Regions from separate parts of the Pseudoalteromonas sp. SR44-8 genome, predicted to be linked through region 1. Evidence: predicted binding sites of a transcription regulator. Region 1 holds the regulator's gene; the other holds the start of a gene.
The links. The regulator sigma-54, encoded in region 1, starts transcription at its own class of promoters, with help from an activator protein. The targets are predictions, from matches to a motif close to GTTGGCACGNNNNTNGNNT.
Positions count from the first base shown of each region.

Region 2: a site for sigma-54 is predicted at 1,588-1,606, ahead of H5183_RS08335 (PA2169 family four-helix-bundle protein). Genes of this name have one in related genera too.

Region 1 is NZ_JACJDS010000044.1:24,165-27,699, forward strand. Features, by position in the region: gene rapZ (RNase adapter RapZ) at 1-302, opposite strand, end outside; gene ptsN (PTS IIA-like nitrogen regulatory protein PtsN) at 491-943, opposite strand; gene hpf (ribosome hibernation promoting factor) at 948-1,235, opposite strand; gene H5183_RS18375 (RNA polymerase factor sigma-54) at 1,264-2,760, opposite strand; gene lptB (LPS export ABC transporter ATP-binding protein) at 2,827-3,535, opposite strand, start outside.
Region 2 is NZ_JACJDS010000013.1:60,006-63,540, reverse strand. Features, by position in the region: gene aceK (bifunctional isocitrate dehydrogenase kinase/phosphatase) at 1-533, shown strand, start outside; gene H5183_RS08340 (LysR family transcriptional regulator) at 549-1,487, shown strand; gene H5183_RS08335 (PA2169 family four-helix-bundle protein) at 1,655-2,098, shown strand; gene H5183_RS08330 (biopolymer transporter ExbD) at 2,314-2,709, shown strand; gene H5183_RS08325 (TonB-dependent receptor plug domain-containing protein) at 2,766-3,535, opposite strand, start outside.

The DNA.
Region 1 (3,535 bases):
CGGCGGGTTTCAGAAAAGCGTTTGATCAGAGTTTGATCATCACTGTCTAAATAAAATAGCGTCGGATTTGCAAAACCAGGCAAGTATTCAAGAATGTCGTTAAATTCTTCCTGCTCTTTCGGTAAATTACGAACATCGATACTGACGGCAATTTTGTCGTAATTATCAGAGACACTGCGTACTAATGACGGTAATAAGTTAACTGGAATATTATCTACACAATAATAGCCAAGATCTTCTACTACACGTAAAGCAACAGATTTACCTGAGCCAGAACGCCCACTGATGATGATTAACTCCATGTAAATTCTCCTTCATTTAATACCAATTTTATTAAAAACATGCTCATTCTTGCTTGTTAAATAACCCACTAACTTTGTTTAAAATTATTTATATAGAACAACTATATCTCATAATTTCCACCTTGTTCTAGAGCTATTTTCCTGTTGCAATAATTACTCTCTAATTCAATACAATACAATTGGTATGACTACGATTGAGCTGCAATTACATGATACAAATCTTGGTCTGTTTTTGCGCTACGTAGTTGTTTACAAAAATCTTTGTTATTGAGTTTATCAGCAATTGTGGCTAACGTCTTCAAATGAAGTTGGCTGTCACCATCTGGTACGATGAGGGCTACAAATATATCAACTGGGCGATTATCAATCGCATCAAAATCAACCGGTGATTCACTCACTAAAATTATTGCTAGCGGGTTTTCAACACCACTCATACGGCCATGAGGGATAGCAATACCACGACCAATACCGGTACTACCTAGTTTTTCTCTCGATAGTAGTGCGTTGAGGATTTCTTGTTGTGATAGCTGAGGGAGTTGTTCATGAGCCAATTGGCTTATAAATTCAATGATCCGTTTTTTGCTATTAAAAAGGACCGCAGCTTTACTGCAGTCCTGACAAATAAGTGAGCTTAATTTCATAGTGTTAGTGTCGAGCGTGCTTCTCTTTGTGTTTAATTACTTGACGATCAAGTTTATCGATTAGTCCGTCAATAGCTGCATACATGTCTTGGTGCTCAGTCGAGGCAAATAATTCAGCGCCACTGACATGTAATGTGGCCTCTGCTTTTTGGCTTAGTTTTTCTACATCAAGAATAACATGGACATTGTTGATATGATCAAAATGCCTTTCAAGCTTGGCAAACTTATTGTTTACATAGTCTCTTAATGAATCAGTAATTTCTACGTGACGACCAGTTAAATTTAGTTGCATAAGCATTTTCCTCTTGTGATTTTACGCCTTAAATCAAACTTTTACGTTGATTTGACGGTGGAATAGCCAGCGACTCGCGGTATTTTGCAATAGTCCGTCTAGCTACTTTGATACCTTGCTCTGCCAATATATCTGCAATCTTACTATCACTCAATGGTTTCGCTGAGTTTTCTGCACTGATCAATTTTCTGATCAATGCTCGAATAGCTGTCGAAGAGCATTCGCCGCCGTTCTCAGTGCTTACATGACTTGAGAAAAAATACTTTAACTCAAAAATACCACGGGGGGTATGCATGTACTTTTGTGTCGTTACGCGAGAGATTGTTGATTCGTGCATCTCAACCATTTCAGCAACGTCGTTTAGTACCATAGGTCGCATTGCTTCAGGGCCATGCTCAAAGAATCCCTGCTGTTGTTTTACAATGCAGTTAGTTACTTTGAGTAACGTCTCGTTACGACTTTCTAGGCTTTTAATAAACCATTTAGCTTCTTGCAAATGCGAGCGTATAAATTGGCTGTCAGTGCTTGATTTTACTGAGCGTGACATTGCCGCATATTGGCTGTTCACTCTAATTTTTGGCATGCTGTCTGGATTAAGTTCAACCACCCAGCGACCTTTAATTTTTTTCACCGAGACATCAGGTATAACATACTCTGACTCTTCGCGTACTATAGTATCCGCAGGCTTTGGGTTAAGGCTGTGGATCAGTGTCATTACTTCTTTCAGCTCATCTTCTTTAAGCTTAGTCTTTTTCATCAAAGTGCGATAGTCACGACTAGCTAATAAATCGATATGATCAGTTAAAATCATTTTAGTCTCGCTAATCCAAGGAGTTGCAGGATCAAATTGATTTAATTGAATACATAAACATTCTTGTAGGCTGCGCGCAGCAATACCAACAGGGTCAAATAACTGAATGCGTTTTAACACTGCTTGCACTTCGTCTAGTTCGATTTCTTCTTCGTTATTACCTTGATTTAAGCTCTCTGCGATGTCTTCGCAGCTCAAGGTTAAAATACCTGAATCGTCAACAGCTTCAACAATCGCAATGGCAATAGCTTCATCGGTTGGACTAAAAGGTGTGAGCTGTAATTGCCACATCAGATATTCGTGCAGGGTTTCAGTTGAAGCACCTTGATAAATTGACTCATCTTCAGGCATTGGGCCGGATGACGTATTTGGCGCAGCACTCATGTATTCGTCCCAGGTGACGTCCATAGCCATTTCGTCACTTAAAGTCTCTTTACTTAATGCTTCGCTACTTTCTTGTTCATATTCGCTGGGCTTGTTGTCTGCTGATGCACTAACGGTTAAGTCATCGTTATCTTGTTTTTGTTCGTTTTTACCAGCCGTGTCGTCTGAATATTCATGCTCTTCTAGCTCTAACAATGGATTGCTGTCGAGTGCTTCTTGAATTTCTTGCTGGAGATCCAATGTACTGAGTTGCAATAAGCGAATTGCTTGTTGCAGCTGTGGTGTCATTGTAAGTTGCTGGCCCATGCGCAGCTGGAGTGATTGCCTCATGTATCTCTAACAATCCTTTTATTGTTATCATCGTTAAGTCTAGCAGATACTTAGCCGAGCGTGGCTTTATAGCCTAAATTGCTCGCCCAGGTAAACATCGCGGACTGTTTGGTCGGCAAGTACATGCTCAGGGGTACCTGATGCAATTAACTCCCCATGAGAAACTATGTAGGCTTTTTCACAAACATCAAGGGTTTCTCGTACATTGTGGTCGGTAATAAGTACGCCAATACCACGGTTTTTAAGGTGTTCAATAATCTTCTTTATATCTAACACTGAAATAGGATCAACGCCAGCAAAAGGCTCATCAAGTAAGATAAATTTTGGATTTGCGGCTAAAGCGCGTGCAATTTCAACTCGACGACGTTCACCACCAGATAATGCCATACCTTGGCTGTCGCGAATATGTTGAATGCTAAACTCATCAAGTAAGCTGTCTAGTGCTTCTTCTCTGGCTTGTTTATTCAGCTCTTTACGAGTTTCTAAAATAGCCATCAGGTTTTGATAAACAGTTAACTTACGAAAGATGGATGATTCTTGTGGTAAGTAGCCAATCCCTAACCGTGCGCGACTGTGCATTGGCAGTAAAGTGATGTCATTATCATCAATACTTATTTTACCTTTGTCGCTAGGTACTAAACCCACAATCATATAAAAAGTGGTGGTTTTACCTGCGCCATTAGGACCCAGTAAGCCAACAATGCTGCCTGCGCTAACTTCTAAACCCACGCTTTTTACAACTTGGCGACCTTTATAGCTTTTTGCTAAAAATTCA
Region 2 (3,535 bases), on a different contig from region 1:
TTGGTTCATCAATGATCATCGAAGGCGACTTACTGATCATCAAACATATGTATATTGAGCGACGCATGACGCCACTGAATTTATATTTAGAAAAAGCTAATACTGAAGATGCCGCTGTTGCCATTGCAGAATATGGCCAAGCACTCAAGGAAATGATCGCCGTTAATATTTTCCCAGGCGATATGTTACTTAAAAACTTTGGTGTCAGTAAACACAAACGCATTATTTTTTATGATTATGATGAAGTGCAATATTTAACAGACATGAACTTTAGGGCATTGCCTAAAGCAAAAAGTTATGATGACTACTTAACCAATGAGCAAAGTTACTCTGTGGCACCACAAGATGTATTTCCAGAGCAGTTATGCACTTTTGTAATGCCAAACCCGCAATACAAAGCAGTTTTCAGCCAAACACATCCAGAACTATTAGACGTCGCATTTTGGCAGCAAGCGCAACGAAATATAAAAGCAGGGGTCGTTAGCCATATCTACCCTTATCCAGCAGCGCAGCGTTTTATCCATCAATGGTAGACGAAAGGACACACAATGAATATCAGTAAAATAGATTTAAACTTACTCGTTTATCTCGACACCTTATTACGCGAATGTAATGTTACTCGCGCCGCAAACCAGCTTAGCATTACACAGCCGGCAATGAGTAATGGTTTAAAACGTTTACGTAACCTGTTTAACGATCCGATCTTAGTACGCACCAGTGATGGTATGGTGCCCACTGAACGAGCTATTGAATTGCAGCCGGTGATCCGTGGCATCTTAATGACATTAGAAGAAACGCTTGCACCAAACCGTGAATTTGAGGCCAGCCAAAGCAAACGGGTATTTAGGATTATGGCCAGTGACTATGCTGCCAGCACCTTAGCACCTAAGCTACTGAGTAAATTACACGATGAAGCGCCGGATACCACACTCGATATTCTCACTCCAAGTGATGTTACTTTTCATGATGTAGAAAACGGTAAAGTTGATATGGCAATAAATCGTTTCGAAAACCTACCGCAGTCGTTTCATCACAAACGTATTTGGAAAGATAGCTTTTGTTGTTTAGTAAAAGCTGACAACCCGATCATTGAAAATTTTAGCCTCGATAGTTATTTAAAAGCTCGGCATATTTGGGTAAGTAAAACAGGTTTTGGTGTCGGGGTTGGTATGGATCCTAAAGACGTACAAAAACTTGGCTGGGTTGATGAAGCGCTCGCCCACTTTGGTAAACACCGAAATATTGCCACATTCACCCGTAATTACCACGTTGCAATACATCTAGCGAAAGAGAAGAACCTGATTGCGACACTCCCTTCAAAAGCCGCTAATATTTATTTAGATGATCCCGGTTTGCAAATTCTGGAGCCTCCCTTCCCTATACCACCATTTGAGTTAGATATGATTTGGAGCCCATTACTTCACAGAGATGCCAGTCATATTTGGTTACGCCAAAAAGTAGCCGAAGTTGCAGATGAATTAAAGTAACGCTCTTACAAAAGCCCTGTAAAATTTGCTTACTGGTATTTTCAAGTAAGCAAACATCAATTTAAAAGTATTAATAATCATGATGTTAAAATAATTTAAAAATGGAATGGCAATTGCTTTAAGTTACTTGAACTTTAATATTCATTTAACTTAAAGAGGTCAATATTATGAATGCCCAGCAAGGAAACGAAGTAAATCATATCACTGACATTATCCAAGTAATGAACAGCGGCATCGACTTTTATGAAAAGGCGCAGGAAAAAGTACAAGATCCAGCCATTGGTGCGCTATTTCAGCGTATGATAGACGCACGTAAAGTCAGCGTTGAAAACCTACAGCCTTACGCTATTAATCAGCAAGGTGAACGAGAAGATGGTTCGTCTTTTGCTGTTGAAGCTCGCCGAGCATATACCGCACTGATCACAAAATTTAGTGCCAACAACGATCAAATTTATCTCAAAGAGCTTGAAGAAGTGGAAGATAAAACACTTGAAGAAATTAAAGCTGCCATGAAAAAACCACAACCGCACGATTGTGAAGCCGCCCTCGCTAAAGTATTACTGACCATGCAAAGCTGTCATACGGAAATGAGCCGTATGCAGAAGCATTAACCACAATGCTTAAATGAAAGCCCAGCCACGCGCTGGGCTTTTTTATGCTCATAATTATAGTTAAATGATTTTTATAACAAAATAATGCAAATAATTAATAAAAATAGCATGTTTATTTAACCACAGCATGATTTTAATCGTCTAGGCTTATTAATAGGTACCTACTATCCCGCTGTGGCGCCGCAGCATTTTATCAAAAATAACAAGGTTCCATTATGAGAAATAAACAACATGTAAACCCACAAAACGCTGACGTTGATATGACGCCGATGCTTGATATTGTATTTATACTTTTAATATTTTTTATTGTTACAACTTCATTTGTAAAACCTGTGGCAATAGAGCTGCAACGGCCTGTAGATAAACCCAGTATTGATAAACAAACTAAAAGTGCTCATTTTAGTATTGACCAAAGCAATGCGGTGTATTTTGCGGGGCGATTAATTGACTTAAACCAAGTTACCACTAACCTTGCGATGTTTGCTGCGAAGTATAATATCGCCACAGTACAAATAGCCGCTGACGAAAACAGTACGCATCAAACTTTAATGACAGTAATGAATAATATCAAAGAGTATGATAACTACCACATCGCACTCACATCACACTAAAAGCAAAAAAAGGGCCAGACGGCCCTTCAAAACTAAATAACGTAGGAGAAGTTATTTTAGAATCGGTATTCAGCACCTACATAGTAGTAAGCACCGTTAAAACCAAATGGTGCTGAACGGCGTGAGTACTCAAATACACCGGTTGAACTGATAATAGTATTACCAGAAGCATCAACAATTGTGCCTGAGCGAGAATTACCTATGGTATTTTTATCAGGGTAAACGTCAAATAAATTGTTTGCACCAATATTTAGTGACAAGTTATCTGTGACAAAATAGTTTACTTTTACATCGGTAAGAATTTCAGCGCCGTAAGTCTGGCGACCGCCATCTTCAACCGTGTATTCGCCATAACGATTGAGCGATAAGTTTACCGTCCAATCTTCAAGGCGATATAATGCACTTAAGTTTACTCTGTCTTGTGGTTGCCATTCTTCGATGATTGAGGTTTCTTGCGAAGAAAATACATCTTCGACAGGGATCGTTTCCAAACCACTGCCCGCAGGAGTAAATAAATCAACCACATCGGTTTCAGTAAAGTTAGCCGCTAATGTAAAATCTAGGCTACCGCCTAAGCCTTCCGTGTTCCATGTCGCAACAAAATCCACACCTTGCGTTTCGGTATCTGCACCATTTAAGAAAAACTGCCCTGCACCTGCGCCAGAACTAACCAATGCAGCATCTAGCGTTGATGACAACCCTTTACCTAAACGGTTACTGATCACAATACGGTCGTCAATATCAATTGAATAATAATCAACGGTAACATTAATATTATCCGTCACGTTATACACAATACCTAAGCTCATGTTTTGTGACTTTTCTT